4 regions of the Virgibacillus sediminis genome follow, and region 1 is predicted to be linked to each of the others. Evidence: riboswitches for the same ligand, from Rfam matches in the RefSeq annotation. Region 1 holds a riboswitch; each other region holds the start of a gene.
The links. A riboswitch is a leader RNA that binds a small molecule or an ion and turns the genes downstream of it on or off. The one in region 1 is predicted to bind S-adenosylmethionine.
Positions count from the first base shown of each region.

Region 2: it holds a riboswitch for S-adenosylmethionine, as region 1 does, so the genes downstream of both, ACFODW_RS01740 (methionine biosynthesis PLP-dependent protein) here and ACFODW_RS02210 (methionine ABC transporter ATP-binding protein) in region 1, are expected to answer to the same signal.
Region 3: it holds a riboswitch for S-adenosylmethionine, as region 1 does, so the genes downstream of both, ACFODW_RS12100 (5-methyltetrahydropteroyltriglutamate--homocysteine S-methyltransferase) here and ACFODW_RS02210 (methionine ABC transporter ATP-binding protein) in region 1, are expected to answer to the same signal.
Region 4: it holds a riboswitch for S-adenosylmethionine, as region 1 does, so the genes downstream of both, ACFODW_RS07260 (carboxymuconolactone decarboxylase family protein) here and ACFODW_RS02210 (methionine ABC transporter ATP-binding protein) in region 1, are expected to answer to the same signal.

Region 1 covers NZ_JBHRRZ010000003.1:59,913-64,602, reverse strand. The annotation lists gene ACFODW_RS02235 (acyl-CoA dehydrogenase family protein) at 1-155, shown strand, start outside; gene ACFODW_RS02230 (arsenate reductase family protein) at 262-624, shown strand; gene gcvH (glycine cleavage system protein GcvH) at 692-1,075, shown strand; gene ACFODW_RS02220 (toprim domain-containing protein) at 1,188-1,544, shown strand; gene ACFODW_RS02215 (thioredoxin family protein) at 1,555-1,869, shown strand; SAM riboswitch class I at 1,939-2,050, shown strand; gene ACFODW_RS02210 (methionine ABC transporter ATP-binding protein) at 2,170-3,201, shown strand; gene ACFODW_RS02205 (methionine ABC transporter permease) at 3,191-3,859, shown strand; gene ACFODW_RS02200 (MetQ/NlpA family ABC transporter substrate-binding protein) at 3,919-4,690, shown strand, end outside.
Region 2 covers NZ_JBHRRZ010000002.1:144,934-149,623, forward strand. The annotation lists gene ACFODW_RS01730 (YjiH family protein) at 1-338, shown strand, start outside; gene menC (o-succinylbenzoate synthase) at 411-1,526, shown strand; gene ACFODW_RS01740 (methionine biosynthesis PLP-dependent protein) at 1,576-2,679, opposite strand; SAM riboswitch class I at 2,846-2,952, opposite strand; gene ACFODW_RS01745 (sodium:calcium antiporter) at 3,068-4,072, opposite strand; gene ACFODW_RS01750 (3'-5' exonuclease) at 4,250-4,690, shown strand, end outside.
Region 3 covers NZ_JBHRRZ010000017.1:231,513-236,202, forward strand. The annotation lists gene ACFODW_RS12090 (DUF1850 domain-containing protein) at 1-16, opposite strand, end outside; gene ACFODW_RS12095 (TAXI family TRAP transporter solute-binding subunit) at 6-941, opposite strand; gene ACFODW_RS12100 (5-methyltetrahydropteroyltriglutamate--homocysteine S-methyltransferase) at 1,157-2,266, opposite strand; SAM riboswitch class I at 2,349-2,456, opposite strand; gene metA (homoserine O-acetyltransferase MetA) at 2,529-3,437, opposite strand; gene ACFODW_RS12110 (D-glycero-alpha-D-manno-heptose-1,7-bisphosphate 7-phosphatase) at 3,552-4,076, opposite strand; gene ACFODW_RS12115 (pyridoxamine 5'-phosphate oxidase family protein) at 4,146-4,568, opposite strand.
Region 4 covers NZ_JBHRRZ010000013.1:57,039-61,728, reverse strand. The annotation lists gene ACFODW_RS07270 (sodium:solute symporter family protein) at 1-223, opposite strand, end outside; gene ACFODW_RS07265 (LLM class flavin-dependent oxidoreductase) at 282-1,652, opposite strand; gene ACFODW_RS07260 (carboxymuconolactone decarboxylase family protein) at 1,700-2,368, opposite strand; SAM riboswitch class I at 2,587-2,698, opposite strand; gene ACFODW_RS07255 (hypothetical protein) at 3,034-3,372, opposite strand; gene ACFODW_RS07250 (MFS transporter) at 3,923-4,690, shown strand, end outside.

The DNA.
Region 1 (4,690 bases):
CCAAAGAAACATTGATTGCAGTCGAACAGGGGGATGCGCTCAGAATAATGCTTTCTTCCCTTAGGAAGCTTACTAGGCATACACCTGTCAATGTCATTGCCAAAAAACGGGAGATAGCTGCTGAGATAATAAATGGGGAAAAATATAGCGTGTAGCGTATAAGTGGAACCTCTCTGGCATACAGGGAGGTTCTTTCATGCAGGTGGAATGATCGGCCAAAAACATGATAATATATCAGTGAAAGAAAGGGGAGGGAAAATAATGACGTTGACTTTTTACTGGTACCCGAAATGCGGTACATGCCAAAAAGCGAAAAAGTGGATGGAAGAAAATGAGGTTGCCTATGAACCAGTACATATCGTCGAAGAGCCGCCTTCCAAACAGATGATTCTTGAACTGATTGATAAGAGCGGTCTTCCTGCGAAAAAATTTTTTAATACAAGCGGAAAGAAGTATCGAGAGCTCAACATAAAGGACAAAATAAAGGATGCCGGAACGGAGGAGATGGCTGAAATTCTAGCTTCCGACGGCATGCTGATCAAACGCCCGATCGTAACCGATGGCGAGCAGGTTACAGTGGGCTTTAAAGAAGATACATTTAGGGATGTCTGGCTGGAGCGGTAAACAATGGTAGCGAAAAAAAGAGTTAACTAGTATAGTGGTATTGGAATGAAAATTTGGAGGGATGAGAATGAGCTTACCACAGGACTTGCTGTATTCTAAAGAACATGAATGGGTAAAAAAAGAAGGAGATAATGTCCGGGTTGGTATCACCGACTTCGCTCAGGACGAGTTGGGGGATATTGTATTTGTCGAGTTGCCGGCACCGGGAGATGTGCTGAAAGTGGATGAACCATTTGGCAGTGTCGAGTCCGTCAAAACGGTATCCGAGCTATATGCTCCTATAAGCGGCAAAGTCGTTGAAGTCAATGAGGAACTTGAGGACAGTCCCGAATTTGTAAATGAATCTCCTTATGAAAAAGCATGGATGGTTGTGATTGAACCTTCCAGTACTACAGAACTTGATGATTTGTTATCGCCAGAACAGTACGCAGAAATTACCGAAGAGGACTGAATATCTGAAATTTGGGCTGACTAACACGCTGAACAGTGTATAGTCAGCCATGTTTTTATCATATATTAAAGTAAATAAGCTTCTTGCTTGATTTCATAAGGAGTGCTATGGGATGATTACGCATGAGACCGACAAGGTGATTATTGTTGAGGGTTTAACCGATAAACGGCAGATCCAAAAATTGATTACGGATGACGTGACCATTGTTTGTACGCATGGGACATTAGGTGTGGAGCGCTTTGATGAATTATTGGAAACATATGATTTGGACCACAAGGAGGTCATCATTTTAGTGGATGAAGATCCTTCCGGCGTGAAGCTGAGAAAGCAGTTGTCCAGGGAACTGCCACATGCAGAGCACATCTTTGTAAGCAGTGAGTACCGGGAAGTGGCCACCACACCAGAAAATATCCTTGCCTCTGCATTAGTAAGTAAACATATAGCGGTTAACCCGATTTTTTTAGTATAGGGTGAGGAGTTTGAAGCAATTTACCAAAGAAATATCAGAACAGGAAAATTTCCTTGTGTATATCTATACCCCTTTTTGTGGGACATGCCAGCTTGCACGTAGTATGCTGGAAAAGATTGAACAGGTGCATAAACAAGATATATTTTTCGAAATGAATGCTTCCCTGCATCCCGAATTCATGCAGGAAAAACAGATTGAAAGTGTGCCATGCCTGCTGGTCAAAGAAAAAGGTGAATATGTGGAAAAGGTATATACATTCCATTCCATTCCCAATATATACAGTTATTTAATGAAATATAAACCGCAACTCTTTCAAGAGCAATAAAGCGGTTGACACGGCATTGCATGCATGGTACTATTTTGGGTATTGGATTGCAATCAAATAAAATTTCAACTCTTATCTTGAGCGGTGGAGGGACTGGCCCAGTGAACCCGCGGCAACCTTCAAATATATTGATATTTGAAAGGTGCCAACTCCTGCAAAGTAAAACTTTGACAGATAAGAGAACTAGAAGGCATAAACTGGCGTCTTTCTGTTCTCTTACAGAAAGGCTTTTTTATGTTTTTTTATAAAAGTATGGATTGTACATACTACCAATAGTTCCAGAATGAAAGGGGGATTACCATGATTTCCATTGAGAATCTAAGTAAATATTTCAAAACGGATAAACAGGATATCACCGCAGTTGATGATTTGTCACTAACTATAAATGAAGGTGATATATTTGGTGTGATAGGCTACAGTGGTGCCGGTAAAAGCACCTTTGTCAGACTCTTGAACCGGCTGGAGGAACCTTCGGAGGGGAAGATCGTTATTGACGACAGAGAAATTACAACATTAAACAGTAAACAGTTGCGAGTTGCACGGCAAGATATCGGGATGATCTTCCAGCATTTCAACTTGCTTTGGTCACGGACGGTCAAAGACAATATCGCTTTTCCGCTGGAGATTGCGGGAGTTCCTAAAAAGGATCGTGAGACACGGGTAGAAGAGCTTATCGGTCTGGTCGGCCTGACGGGGAGAGAGAACGCATATCCTTCTCAATTAAGCGGTGGACAGAAACAACGGGTAGGAATCGCACGTGCGCTGGCCAACCAGCCGAAAGTTCTGCTTTGTGACGAAGCTACATCTGCTCTTGATCCAGAAACGACGAATGCTATCCTTGATCTACTGGTGGATATCAATAAGAAATTCGGGTTAACTATCATTCTTATTACCCATGAAATGCATGTAATCCGTAAAATTTGCAAACAGGTGGCTGTCATGGAAAAAGGGAAGGTTGTAGAACAAGGAGATGTACTCGAACTGTTTTCCAGGCCCGAAAAGCCAGTGACCAAAAAGTTTGTAGAGCAAGTAATGGGAAATCAACAGGAGGAAGACAGTATGGCACAGCTTCTGCAGAGATCTGAAGAAGGAAATATCATCCGCCTCCATTTTGTCGGAGAGACAACCAATCAGGCATTGATCAGCCAACTCGCAAAAAGGTTTGACGTCGACATTAATATTCTGCAAGGGAAAATTACCCAGACCCAGGGTGGGGCATACGGTACACTTTATGTACAAATCAACGGGGAAGAAGAGGAAATTCAAAAAGCTGTTTCCTTTGTTCTAGAGCAGACCTCGGTGGAAGTGGAGGTTATACGTGATGATGGCTGAACTTTTTCCTAATATCCAAATGGAGGATTTCTGGGTTGCCACCTATGAAACATTTTATATGACCATACTTGCACTTGCAGGGACTTGTATATTCGGCATCCTTCTCGGACTTATGTTGTATCTGACAATGAAGGACGGCATATGGCAGAATAAATATGCCAACTTTGCCGTTGCCTCCTTTGTCAATATTTTCCGTGCTATTCCCTTTATCATTCTTATTTTGCTGTTGTTCCCTTTTACCGATTTTCTGGTCGGCACCATACGGGGGCCGAATGCAGCACTGCCGGCATTGATCCTTGGATCTGCTCCATTTTATGGCCGGTTGGTAGAGATAGCCTTAAGGGAAGTGGATAAAGGGGTTGTGGAAGCGGCGAAATCCATGGGGGCAAAAACCAGTACCATCATTTTCAAGGTGTTGCTTCCTGAATCAATGCCTGCTCTTGTTTCCGGACTCACAGTGACTGCCATTGCCTTAATTGGCTATACAGCAATGGCAGGAGTTATAGGAGCTGGTGGTCTCGGTAACTATGCCTATTATTTTGGTTTCCAACGTAGGGATTTCGATGTCGTATTCCTTTGTACGGTAGTCATTGTATTGATTGTGTTCTTATTCCAATTCATCGGCGACTTCATTACCAGAAAACTGGATAAGCGGTAACCCTTGGTGTAAACTGAATATATGCAATTTAAATTTTCAAACTTAAAGGAGAGACAAAAATGAAGAAGTCTTTATTGTTCATATCAATTCTATCCATCCTGTTCTTAGCTGCCTGTGGCGGAGGAGAAACAGATGAGAACAATACATCTGACGGAGGAGAAGGTCAAACAGTTGAAATTACTGTAGGTGCCTCAAGCACCCCGCACGCTGAGATTTTAGAGCAGGCAAAGCCTTTGCTTGAAGAAGAAGGAATCATTCTTAACGTGGATGAATACCAGGACTATGTACTCCCGAATGATGATTTGGCGAGTGGAGAGCTGGATGCAAACTATTTTCAGCATATTCCTTTCTTGCAGCAAACTATTTCAGATACTGGATATGAATTAGAATCCATCGGAGGTATCCATATCGAGCCTATGGGTGTATATTCCAAAGGGATTGAAAGTATTGAAGATATCGAAGACGGAACAGAAGTTATTATGAGCAACTCCGTACCAGATCATGGACGTATTCTATCCCTGTTTGAGTCAGCAGGACTTATAACACTGAAGGAAGGGGTAGAGAAATCCGAGGCTACAATGGAAGATATTGAGGAGAACCCTATGAATCTCGAGTTTTCCCCGGACTATGCTGCCGAGTTTCTTCCCGAGCTGTATCATAACGAGGAGAATGCGTTGGTAGTCATTAATACTAACTATGCAATTGGCGCGGATTTGAATCCATTGGAAGATGCCCTGTTCATTGAAGGGAAAGATTCCGAATATGTGAATGTGGTGGCAGTTCGTTCGGAAGATGCGGATAATGAATCGTTGAATAAGCTAGTTGAGGTTT
Region 2 (4,690 bases), on a different contig from region 1:
AATATACACCAATCTTTGAGATTCTTTCCTATCCGCTGGTGCCAATTCTCGAATGGATGAGAATTCCGGAAGCTGCCGCGGCTGCGCCTACCATGCTTGTCGGTTTTGCGGATATGTTCCTTCCGGCAGTGCTGGGAAGCGGTATTGAGAGTGAATTGACCAGATTCGTTGTCGGTGCTCTCTCATTGACTCAAATCATTTATATGTCGGAAATCGGTGTACTCATTATGCGTTCGAATATCCCGATCAACTTCCTTGAACTGTTCATCATCTTTGTGGAACGGACCATCATCACGCTGCCGATCATTGTCTTGATTGCCCATCTTATAGTATTTTAAATATAGAAAAATAGACAGCAGTCCACATAAGGGCTGCTGTCTTTCAATGGAAAAGAATGGGAGGTCGTCGATATGGAAGTCCCGATACAGAAAATTACGATGAAGCGGCTGAAAATGCGGCTGAAGACCCCATTTGCCACCAGTTTCGGAACCATGAGGCATAAAGAATTCTTTCTGCTGGCGGCAAGTGATGGGGAGGGGAATACGGGGTATGGCGAATCGGCTGCCTTCACCGAACCTTGGTATACAGAGGAAACGGTAGAAACGACCCGCCATATGCTGGAAGATTTCCTGATTCCGATCTTGGGAGAGAATAAAGTCAGCCATCCGGATGAGGTCTCCGAGCTGTTCCGGCCAATCAGAAGGAACAACATGGCCAAGGCAAGTGTGGAAGGGGCGGTTTGGGATCTCTATGCCAAGCGAAAAGGCATACCTCTTGCCGAGGCGCTCGGGGGCAAAAAGCAAAAAATTGATGTAGGGGTCAGTCTCGGCATCCAGCCGACCGTCAAGGATACCCTCGAGGTGATGGAACAGTATTTGGAGGAGGGGTATAAGCGGATCAAGCTGAAGATAAAGCCGGGGTGGGATATAGATGTCCTAAGGGAAGTACGGCGCCGATTTCCCGAGGCACCGATCATGGCAGATGCCAATTCTGCCTATACATTGGAGGATATCGACCACCTGAAACAGCTGGATGATCTGGATCTTCTCATGATAGAACAGCCGCTTGGAGCGGATGACATTATCGACCATGCAAAACTGCAAAGAGTTATCCAGACACCTGTTTGTCTGGATGAAAGCATCACCTCGCTGGAGGATGTTAAAAAGGCCCGCGAATCGGGCAGCTGCCAGGTGATCAATATCAAGATCAGCCGTGTCGGAGGGCTGACGGAAGCCCGGAAAATCCATGATTTTTGCCAGCGGCAGGGTATCCGGGTCTGGTGCGGTGGCATGCTGGAAGCAGGTGTCGGCAGGGCACACAATATAGCGTTGACCACCTTGCCTCAATTTCTGCTTCCTGGTGACACTTCTGGATCCTCCCGCTATTGGGAAAAGGACATCATCAAGCCGGAAGTGGTAGTGACAGATGGCGAAATTTCCGTCCTCGACCGGCCGGGAATCGGCTATGAACTGGATGAGGAAGCTGTCCGGAGATTTACCATCGAGGAGAAAGTATTTGAATTATGACAGAGAAAAAATGCGATCATCCCAAGCGTAAGGGGTGATCGCATTTTTTTTACAGTCTATTAAGTGCCTGGTCGAGATCCTCTATCAAGTCTTCGGCGCGTTCGATCCCGATGGAAAAGCGGAGCAGTGTATCGGTGATGCCGCGGCTTTCTCTTTCTTCTTTAGGTATCTCTGCATGTGTCTGGGTAGCTGGATAGGTGATAAAACTCTCTACACCGCCCAGACTTTCCGCAAACGTAATCAGTTCGAGATTTTGTAGCAGTGGATCGACCCAGTCACTGTTTTTCAGCCGGAAGGACAGCATTCCGCCTTTGCCCGGATACAATACGTTTTCTACCGCGGTGTGGCCCTCCAAGAATTCTGCAATCTTTCTGGTATTCTCCTGATGGCGGTCCATCCTCAGTGAGAGTGTCTTCAGGCCGCGCATAACGAGCCACGAATCGAAGGCGGACAATACAGCACCAGAGGTATTATGCAAAACAGCCAGTCTTTCACATAGCTCCTCTCCCTTGGCCGCAACCAAGCCTGCAAGAACATCATTATGGCCGCCGATATATTTGGTGGCACTATGAATGACAATATCTGCCCCCAATTCAATCGGACGCTGCAGATAAGGGGTTAGGAAAGTATTGTCCACGATCAGCAGCAAATCATGGCGTTTGGCCAGTTCGGCGACTTCTGTAATATTGATTTCCTGCATCAATGGGTTGGTCGGAGTTTCCAGGAAAATTGCTTTCGTTTTATCCGTGACCAGTTCTTCTGTTTCTTCTTCAATGCTCGTAAATGGCATATAGCGGGTAATGATGTCATATGCCTTCTCATACTGCTCCAAGATACGATAGGTGCCGCCGTATAAGTCGTCAGGTGCGATGATTTCGTCGCCGGAACGGAAGAGGGAAAGAACCAGCTGGATCGCAGACATGCCGGAACTGCATGCAAATCCCTTGTCACCTGATTCCAGGTCGGCGATTCCATCTTCTAAAAGGGTGCGTGTAGGGTTTTTAGTGCGGGTGTAGTCATAGCCGGTTGATTGTCCCAGTCCTACATGCTGGTAGGCAGTCGACAAATAGATCGGTGGATTGATGGCGCCAGTTTTTTTATCACTCTTATTTCCAAGTTGTGCGAGTTTCGTTTCGATGCTCTTATGGGTCATTTCTTCATCTCCTTGATTTCTTTCTAGTCAGGCGCATAGAACTGTAGACACTGTCCGGTTTTTCGCTGGGACCGGAGGCAAGATCTTCTTTGTGCGCTGTTGGGGTGAGAATACGTCAAAGCCCCCTTCTTATCCATAAGAAGAGGGCTCGGTTTTATTGAGGCTCTTCTTATCTTCAGCACGCAAGCTTCTGGAATTGGCACAGTACTGACGGATTGCCAGTCTGCTGCCGAGGCTTCGAAGGGCCAGTCCCTCCACCTCTCTGGATAAGAAAATTCAGTATTCGATTTATTTACTACGTACAATACACCCGGTCCATGAAAAAGTCAAGATATACATGGTGTAGGAAAATTCTGCCTTTTCCTCCATCTTCTTTATGGGTGTTGCATTAACCTGCCAGGAGGTAAATGACCCCTGCTGCATAGCTGATCAGTGCCAAGGATGAAGGAAGTAGGTACGTCAGCATATTCCTTGTCCTGTCGCGTTTGATGTTAATCATGACGATCGCAGTAAGGAGGAACCCGAGCAGGGAGAGGTACAGCAGATCATCACTGGCTGCCTGCCACATATTCCCCTTGGGATAAAAGAAATCCCCTGCAGCAAGGATGGTAATGTTGAAAGCATTGCTCCCAAGCAAAGTCCCCACCGCAAGGTTCATATTGGATAATTTCAATGCGGTATATACACTTGCTGCATCCGGCAAGGAAGTTGCCAGGGCGATCATCAGACTGCCGACCGCCGTCGCACTGATGGCGGTCTGCTGGGAAATTGCGTCTCCGGTAAGCGACAACGTACTGCCGGTGATAAATATGGTTGCCGCAAAAATGAGGAAACGCCGGACGGCCTGCCCCAGCCGGGTATTTTTGTCAGGTTCCTGAACCTCTTCTTCCTGCGGGCTTCCGGAAAGCAGCTTCATGCCAAGCAAGTAGACAACGATAAGGGCCAAGCTGGTGAAGCTCAAGCCGAACAGGGAGAAGTTGAAGTTGAACCCAAGCCCAAGAGCTGTCAGTACGCAGAGCAGCAAGGCAAGGTATCCGGTATATAAATGATTATGGGAGGCTGTAAGGAAGAGGCGCTTCCGGCGGAAATGCACATCGAGCAGGAACAGGACAAATATATTGAAGAGTATGCTCCCCACTCCATTACCGATGACAATATCAGCATTGCCAATCACACTTGCAGAGATGGTTGCTGTAAGCTCAGGCAGTGAAGTGGCAACAGAGAGGAGCAGCGTTCCCGCCAGGAATCCACCTATTTTTGCCTGCTTGCTGATGATGTTGGCATATTTAGACAGCTGAGCAGCGGCAAAGACAGAAAGAATTGCTGAAATGATGAATATGACGAATAGCGTGACAGAATGGATAGGCCATCTGCTCCTTTCATGATGTCCAATACTGGTTGATAGGTTCTTTCTTCTATTTCATTCCCTATTTGCTGAAAGTATAACATCCAAAGGAGAAGCAATTTCTGGCAGCAGTTTTTGATATGGATGGGACAGAAAGCATGCCGGGCTGTTGGGATAAATGTTATCATAGGAAAAGAATACCAGCATAGAAAGGGTCCATATGTTATGAAATTCGTATCCATTGACTTTGAAACCGCCAATGAAAAACGCTTCAGTCCATGTGCAGTAGGGATCGTTGTAGCCAATCAGCATGAGATTGAGAAAGAATATTACAGCCTGATTAATCCTCTCATGCCTTTCAGCCAGTTCAACACGAGGATTCACGGAATTACGGAAGAGGATGTGGAGGAGGCGCCGACATTCGCCCAGCTATGGCCGGAGCTGAACAGCTTTCTTTCGGGGCAGCTGGTGGTCGCACATAATGCAAGCTTCGATATGAGTGTGATCCGCCAGACATTGGACCATTACAGCCTGGAATACCCAGAGATGGATTATCTTTGTACAGCGAATCTTTCCAAAAGGGTATGGCCCGACCTGATGAATCATAAGCTGAATACCGTTGCAGCACATCATGGTATGCGGTTTGAACACCATCATGCATTAGAA
Region 3 (4,690 bases), on a different contig from region 1:
TCCACTTACTGTTCATTATAATAGCGTTCGGCTCCTGGATGGAGTGGTGCTACAAGTCCTTCTTGGGCTTCTTCCAAGGAAATGTCAGAAGCTGCCTGGTGGGAGTTTTCCAAAGAATCCAGGTTTTCAAAGAATGCCTTTGTCAACTTGTAGACATCCTCTTCACTCATATCTTCGCGTACAATCAAAGCATTCATGATGGCAGCTGTTGGAACTGCTTCCTCATTGCCATACGTATCTGCCGGTATTTCCATTGGTACAAAATAGGACTGATCCTGGGCGATTTCCTCTACATCTTCCTGTTTGATGGTTACCAGCCGGATGTCCAGTGATTCGGAAAGCTCTAACAGGGAAGCATTAGGAAGCCCACTGGTCAGGAAAGCGGCATCCAATTGACCTGCCCTCAGTCCATCGGCTGCTTCAGCATACCCTAAATAATCAACTTCCAAGTCGTCATAGGTTATCCCATGTCCTTTCAGAAGATTACGGGCGTTCACCTCTACACCGGAGTTTTGGTCGCCAACCGCTACCCGTTTTCCTTCCAGGTCTGAAAGGGTTTCTATTCCAGAATCGGCTGTAGTCACTACTTGTACATAGTTAGGGTATAATGCTGCTATCTGATTGACTTTCTCAATCGGTGCGTCAAAGTTCCCCGTCCCCTCGACTGCCTGACTCACAACATCACTCATGGTGAAAGCCATTTCAATTTTATCTTCTTTCATCAAGTTGACGTTTTCCACGGAAGCTCCTGTGGTCTGTGTTCTTGAATTAATTCCGAATTCATTACTATATGTTTCCGCCAAGGTTGTGCCAATAATGTTGTATGGACCGGAAGAACCACCAGTCGCGATGGTGACGATATTTGTATCGAGTCCTTCTCCATTGCCTCCTGCTTCACCGCCTGATTCTTCATTCCCACCGCCACAGGCAGCAAGCAGCATCAAAACCAATACCCCTAATGCCAAACCTATTTTATTTCGTAACAATTCTATTACCCCCTTTATAAGATTCCAAAAATAGTATACAGCAAACGGTTTCAATTGGGAAGTAACTTACCATTATTTTGAATTTGTTAAATATTACCCGATATATATACAAAAAAACAGGCTGCACCGGAATAGTAATTTCCAGTGCAGCCTGCTTTTCTTAATATCTATTATTTCCATACATCCTTGGCAATGTCGAGGACATGGCGGATTTTTTCCCATTGCTGTTCCTCAGTAATATCATTACCTTCTTCAGTAGAAGCAAATCCACATTGCGGGCTGAGGGCCAACTGGTCGGCCGGCAAATACTCAGCAGCTTTGGAAATGCGTTGTTTCACTTCTTCCTTGTCTTCCAGCTCGCCGAACTTAGTAGTAATGAGTCCGAGGACCACATGCAAGTCATCTCTATTCACATGCTTGAGGGGCTCGAATCCACCAGAACGTTCATCATCAAATTCAAGGAACAGCCCATCAACTTGAAGTTTACTGAAAATAATTTCAGAAACCGCATCATAAGACCCCTCACTGAAATAGTGGGAACGGTAGTTGCCTCGGCAGATGTGCATGGTTATCAGCATGTCATCCGGACGGCCTTCCAATGATTCATTAATCGCACGGGTAAACAGTTCCTGCAGCTTCTCCGGGTCATACCCCTTGTCGCGGAGGGATTGGAGACCCTTCTCAGATAAGAAAGTTGCCCAGGAAGTGTCATCCAGCTGCAAATAGCGGCAGCCGGCATCATAGAATGCGCGGATGGCCTTCTTGTAAGCTTTGGTCAAATCCGGCAGAATGTCCTCCACGCCATATGTATCCTCGTCAATTTCTCCTCGCAGGAGAAGCATGTTCGGACTTGGTATGGTCATTTTAGGTACATGGTTTTCTCCTACTTGCTCATGCAAAAACTTGTAATGTTCCAGGAAGGGATGCCTTTCATCAAAATCCACCTTATCCTCTACCTTGATAATATAGGACTTTGTTTCAATCCCTTTAAAGCTCAGCCCAGATCCTGGGTCGTATCCCCTTACCCCTACAAGGTTTTCAAGGAAATCAAAATGCCACCAGGAACGGCGAAATTCGCCATCCGTGATGGATTGCAGCCCTGCTTCCTTCTGCTTCTCCACCAACTTGATGATCTCTTCATCTTCGACCTTCCGCAGCTGTTCTGCTGTAATTTCTCCATTTGCATGTTGCAATCTTGCCTGCTTCAAGCGCTCCGGCCGCAGCAGACTTCCTACATGATCCCCTTTAAAAGGAGCCTTCTTCTCTAACTTTACTGCCATGATTCGTCCCTCTCCTTCTATGGTGTAATAATGAAAAAGGGCCTCTCGCATAAGAAGAGACCCTGCATAAAGCAATTCATCCCTCTTATCATTCAAGCCGCCAGACGACTTGCTGGAAGTAGCACCTTGTCGGGAAAAACAGGTTGCTGAGGCTTCATTGGTCCAGTCCCTCGGCCTCTCCGGATAAGAACAATTCATTTAATTGTCTGTATTTTCATATCTAGTATGATAGCATTTTTTCCTCTAAAAGCAAAGGGGTTGATTAATCCCATTGATATGGTGTCTGCTGATAGACATAATAATTGAGCCAATTAGAGAACAGCAGATGTGTATGGGACCTCCATGTATTCAAAGGATGCTGGTTTACATCGTTATTCGGAAAATAATTCTCAGGTATGCTGATATCAAGCCCTTTGCTCAAGTCGCGGGCATATTCTTCTGCAAGCGTATCTGCATCATATTCCAAATGGCCCGTAACCATGATATGCTTCTCATCCTTGGATAAAATTATGAAAGCGCCCGCCTCTTCGGAAGAAGACAGCAGCAGAAGGCGCGGGTCTTTCTCTATATCTTCCATGGAAACGGCAGTATAGCGGGAATGAGGGGCATTGAAGATATCCTCAAACCCACGGACCAGATTGATGGTCTGGTCGGAAACCCGGTGCTGATAGATGCCGGAGAGCTTCTTCGGCAGCGGATACTTGTTGATTCCATAATGATAATACAAGGAAGCCTGTGCCCCCCAACAAATATTCAGTACGGAAGTGACATTGCTCTTGCTCCACTCCATGATCTCTGTCAATTCGTCCCAATAGTCCACTTCTTCAAACTCAAGGTGTTCAATGGGTGCTCCGGTTATGATCATTCCATCAAAGCGGCGGTCCTTTACCTCTCCGAATGTTTCATAGAACGTGTCTAAATGAGATTTGCTAGTATTCTTCGCTTCATGTGTCTTCATCCTCAGAAAGGAAATGTTCACCTGCAACGGCGTATTGCCAAGCAGACGAAGGAGCTGCAGTTCAGTTCTTTCCTTTTCTGGCATGAGGTTGACGATAAGGATATTCAACGGACGGATATCCTGTGATCTGGCACGATCCTCATCCATTACAAATATCTTTTCATGCCTCAGCTCTTCAGTTGCTGGCAGTTCCTTTGGTATATTTATTGGCAACAGCATCTCCCCCTGTGTATGCTCAGATAATGCTTACTATTATAAAGATAATGCAAAATTCCCGCAACAGCTTCGGCTGGAATAAAATAGGGAAACTTAATTTTCCACCTAAATTTATGCTGTAAGCCATTTTGCTGCAGACAGTAAATCGGGAAATACATAATCAGCATCAACACCGTCCAAAATGCCGTCTCCTATCAGAATAGTCCTTACTCCCGCCTTCTTCCCGGCCTGGATATCTGGTTCCCGGTCACCGGCCATAAAACTTTCCTTTATATCAACCTGATGCTTTTCAGCCAAATCTAAAATCATCTGGGGTTTCGGCTTCCGGCATGCACAGTTTGCATGCGGTTTATGAGGGCAGTAAGCAATATCATCAATCACTGCTCCGTACTCGTGCAGATCCTGCTGCATCTTGTTATGTATTTCTATCAATGCTTCTTTCGCCATAAAGCCAAGTCCCACTCCTCCCTGGTTTGTCACCACAAACACCTTGAACCCCGCTTTATTCAGCAGATGAATTGCCTCTCCAACCCCAGGCAGCAAATAAAAATCTTCCGGACTATTAACGAATTGGACACGGTCCGTAAGCACTTCATTCAAGACCCCGTCCCGATCAAGAAATATTCCTTTGGACAATGCAGACTCTCCTTTCGTCCAGTAAAAGAGGCTGAGACAAACGTTTTTTATCCCAACCTCTCATCCGTATTATAATTCCAGTTCTTGTGGCGGCTGACCCGTTTTATTCATTAGGCGGATACCGATAGGCTCTATTTCCAGAACCACATAATTCGGATCGTCGGGTCCTTCCATATACATCGCCAAATCTTCGCTCCACAGCCTGCTGCGCATCTCCTCTGAATCATTGAGACGTACCTTGCCTTGGTACTCTACATAATCATCGCCAAATCCCTCTCCTTCATACCCGATCAGGATGTGTGTATAGGGGTTTTCCTCAATCTCCTCCGTCTTATCCGTATCTTTGCTTGTAGGGGTATAAAGCTTCAAGCCATCATGATAAAAGGTCATATAACGGGAGTGCGGCTTATCTCCTTTAACAGTTGCCATGGTCCCTACCGAACTCTCTTGAAGAATCTTTTCCACTGTGGATCTAATATCCTTTTGATCCATCTAAGACCACTCCTTTTCCTCCGTTTCTTCATAGTGTTCCTTATCTTTGCCGAAAATAAACTCCTCCCACCTAGATAAGCTGGTGACCCAGCGCCTTGTCTGGAGCCTAGTTATTGATAACT
Region 4 (4,690 bases), on a different contig from region 1:
ACAATCCCCAGGCATGGGTCCATCCCGGATATCCGAGAAATGTTGCGGCACTTAAATAGGTTGCAGCAAAGGATAGACCAAGTACATATGGCCCCAAGCTTCCTCCACCAGTAGCAAAATCACTTACACTTTTCGTTTTTCTGGCACTTACGATACCAAGGATCACCATAACTCCAAGAAATGCGGCAAACCCAATCCATGTGTACAGCGTAATTGTACTCATTTCCGACCTCCTTTACTTTTTATCATTCACTAGTGAAGGGGAGGCGTTCCCCCCCTTTTTATTGCGGCTGTTTGGCACCAAGCTTTCTCGCCGGGTGGTTGTCAGGCAAATGGGCACCTTTTCCAAACATATTTTCCCGCAGTGTCTTTCCTTCGTATTCCGTCCGGTAAATACCGCGCCTCTGCAATTCAGGTACCACTAAATCTACAAATTCTCTAAACGTCCCCGGTGAATAGGTTTGTGCGATATTGAACCCATCGACATCTCCTTCGACAGCCCATTGCTCGATTCGATCTGCAATCTGCTTTGGCGTTCCGATGAATTTAACGGTACCATTACCAAGTCCATGATTTTTGACGGCTTCCCTCAATGTCCATTTTTTATTAGGATCTTTCGTATACATATCCAAGTTGCCCTGTACTGCTTCTGTCTCTATATCCTCAATATACTGGTCCGGGTCATATTTAGAGAAATCAATTCCCGTGTGCCCGGAAAGAAGAGAAGCCGTTCCTTCATAGCTGACATGGTTGGTCAAATCCTCATATTTTGCATAAGCTTCTTCTTCCGTAGACCCAATGATTGGCAGGATCATCGGGAAAATCGCCACATCATCCGGATTTCTTCCCTGTTCCTGTGTTCTCTTTCGGATGTCTTTCACATAGGCTTTCAATGCATCCAATGAATGATTTTTGGTAAATACAGCCTCGGCATGTTTAGCCGCAAAGTTCCTTCCTTTCGGCGAAGCACCTGCCTGGAACAGAACCGGCGTACGCTGAGGGGAAGGCTCGACCAAATGTGGGCCGGGTACATTGAAAAATTCACCTTCGTGATTGATCAGCCGAACTTTATCCGGATGTGCAAATGTATCGTTCTCCCTATCATAAACAACCGAATCATCCTCCCAGCTGTGCTCCCAAAGTTTATAGACCACTTCGAGAAACTCATCTGCACGATCATAGCGGAGCTCCTTGGGGAGGCGGCCGGAAAGCCCTAGATTGACTGCTTCGCTTTCAAGATAGGATGTCACAACATTCCAGGCGACCCTCCCTTCCGTTAAATGATCAAGCGTCGATAATTGCCGTGCAAGTGCGTAAGGTTGTGCATATGTAGAGGAAATCGTTGGTGCAAAGCCCAGATTTTCAGTGACAGCGGCCATAGCTGAAATCGGCAGCAATGGATCATGGGCTGGAAGCTGGACAGCATGCTGAGCAGCCGCTTGATGGCTGTTCCCGTATGCACTGTATGTTCCCAGCACATCCGCAATAAACATGGCATCAAATTTTCCGCGCTCTAGAATTTTTGCTGTTTCTGTCCAATACGACAGCTGGTTGTGATTAATCCCCTGATCCTTCTCATGTTTCCATAACCCCGTTGAGTGAGGGGATGGTGAGTTTTGAATAAACCCATTCAAGTGAATTTGTTTTTTCATCCTCGCAGCTCCTTTTCCATAACATTTGAGTGATGTTTGCTGAAGATTCAAGCCTGATCGTAAGCATTTAATGCATTCACACTATGTGCAATCGCTGAACCGGCTTTTAGAGCTACTGCCACAAAAATTGCTTCAGATATTTCCTCCAAGGTCGCTCCAGTTTTTTTGGCGTTTTTCGTATGCAAGTCAATACAGTAAGCACACCCTGTTGTATGTGCGGATGCTACTGCTATTAACTCTTTTTCTTTTTCCGTCAACTTTCCTGCTTTAATTGCCTGTTGATCAAATGCTGCGAACGCCTGGAATGTATCACTATTGATAGCACCAAACTCCTTCAGTCGATTGAAATAGGATGCTTTATACAGCTCATCATCTCTTTCTCCATCAAATGCATTAAGACCGTTTACACCGTGGGCTGCAGCAGATCCCGCCTTCAATGCCGTTGCCACAAAAATTGCTTCCGCTACTTCCTCCTTATCAGCATCGTTTTTCTTCGCATTGCCTACATGCAATTCAATGCAATACGGGCATCCAGTAATATGCGCTACCGCAACAGCAATCAGCTCTTTCAATTTCACGGACAAATTGCCCTCGGCCAATGCCTTGTCATTAAAGGCAAAAAAGGATTCAAATGCTTCCGGTGCGTATTCCTTTAATTCAGTGATCCTGCTAAAATATGATTTTTTGTACAAGCTATCAGTCTTTGTCAATGTAATCTCTCCTCATAATTTAAAATTTTGATTGTAATGGATAAATAGATTAGACACTAAGGTACTTCATTATTTATTGATTTGCTTCACCCCCTTCCAATTAAATAGCATTTACCTCATCAATTTACTCGGTTTTTAGAGAATATGAATCCCTTTATCCTAAACCTGACAGTACGAATGAAATGAAAAAACCTCTCCGGATGAGGAAGAGGTTTTTACACACTGTCTCATCTTTCAAGCGAATGCTTGCTGGAATTAGCACCATTTTACTGTATTTCATAGTAACGGTTGCTGCGGGATCTCTGGACCAGTTCCTCCCCCGACTCTTGATAAGGAATTGCTTTATTTAATTTTTGATATTTTTAAGATTTCTTTACATCATATAGAATACTTAGAAAACTGTCAAGAAGGAATTCTACAATTTTTGCAAACTGCATAAAAATTACTACTCCTATTCACCCATGAATAACTAAGCAGCCTACAGTTTCTGGATATCTTGCCTTATGAGTGAGCTATCATCACCTCGGCCCTATATTTTATAAAGAGTTGATGAATAGCACTTCTAAAAATTAAGTTAGAGTTTTTAAGTGTGAAGAGAAATTGGCTGGAGAGGAAATGGGGACTATTCCTTGCAGGGGAAATTATAGATGATAGTGGTTGAATAAAAATAATCAGCCAAAATACACTCCTACATTTCCTTCTTTTTTTGCTGTTGCTAAACAGTCTAGCAAAAATTCAGCAATCTGTTTTATATCCCAAGTTAAGGGATCGTTTTCTGGCAGAGGATCACCATTTTCATATAATTTACGATAGGAATCCAATGCCCTTTCCATTTGGTCTAGGGAGAAAGTGGAACTTTGGCCCGACCCGCTGACCCCAGCATTGTAACGGTTCGCGTCAAGTAAATTGTACAGTATGGTAGCATTATAGTTACCCATGCTAAAACGGGCATAAGCAACTTCTTCTCCTGCTTTATTGAATCCTGAAATATCGTGTCCCAATAAAAGCACTCCTTTTCATTTATAATTTAATTTTTTGTTGAAACAATGTCGGAAAATAAGTGTGTGAAGAAGGATAGTGTGATGCACTTCATAGGCGGGTAATGGTAGGGTTGCATTATTTGAAAATAGGAGTAGTAACTAGAGGTGATACGAGGGTTACTATAATAGTTCCATGAATTGACAGAATTGTCAAGGTACTATATCCCCCATATTTCACCAATAGAGTATGCCGTTATTTTAACTTCCTGGCAAAAAAGCGCTTGCACTTAAAAACGTTTTCATATAATATAAGCTTATAAGTTAATTAGTTTGTTGAGCAGACAAAATAACTTATGAACTTATTCAATCATAATTGTTTTATGTGAAAACCAAACATATGGTAAAGAATCTATAACAAAGCCGTCTTATTAGGTTGTTGGGACTAACCAACCTTAATCTTTATGAAAGCGTTATAAGCGTATATATGAATAATGATTCTATTATTTTGTTATACGTTTAAAAAGGCGCTAAATGACAATGTTGATTTGGGAAATTTTCATAATTAATGGAGGTATTCATAATGGAAAGAGCGATAGAAGTAAATGGATCAATGGAAAACAATAACCAGCCAGTTCGTCCATTTGGTATGCGAGATAAAATTGGATATTTATTAGGGGATTTTGGAAACGATTTCTCTTTCATTCTAGTAAGTACATTCCTAATGGTGTTCTATACCGACATCTTTGGGATTAGTGCTGCAGCCGTTGGTACTTTATTTTTAGTTGCACGTATGTGGGATGCGGTAACCGATGTCTTATGGGGACGTTTTATCGACTCCAGAAAGACAACGTCAAAAGGAAAATTTCTACCTTGGATTTTTAGAATGTCATTCCCGCTTGTCATTGCAAGTGCTTTAATGTTTCTGCCAATTCCAGGTATGTCTGAAGGCTTTTATCTTGCATATGCCTATGTAACATATATTTTATGGGGGATGTTATATACATCTGTTAATATCCCATATGGTTCCATGGCTGCGGTAATCTCTAGTGATTCTACCGATCGTACATCCTTATCTGGATGGAGAACAATGGGAGCAACATTAGCGAGCTTAGTCATCAGTGCCGGTGCACCATTATTTGTTTTCGTAAATAACGAACTGTCTGCAAGCCGAATGTTCATGACAGCAATACTTTTTAGTATTCTTGCACTAGCTTGCTATATGGGTTGTGTAAAATTAAGTACCGAACGCATTCAAACACCAGATAAAAAGCCAGGTGAAAAACTTAACTTTGCAAAAACAGCTAAAGGTCTTGTGAAGAATACTCCGTTAATCACGATCTTGGCAGCA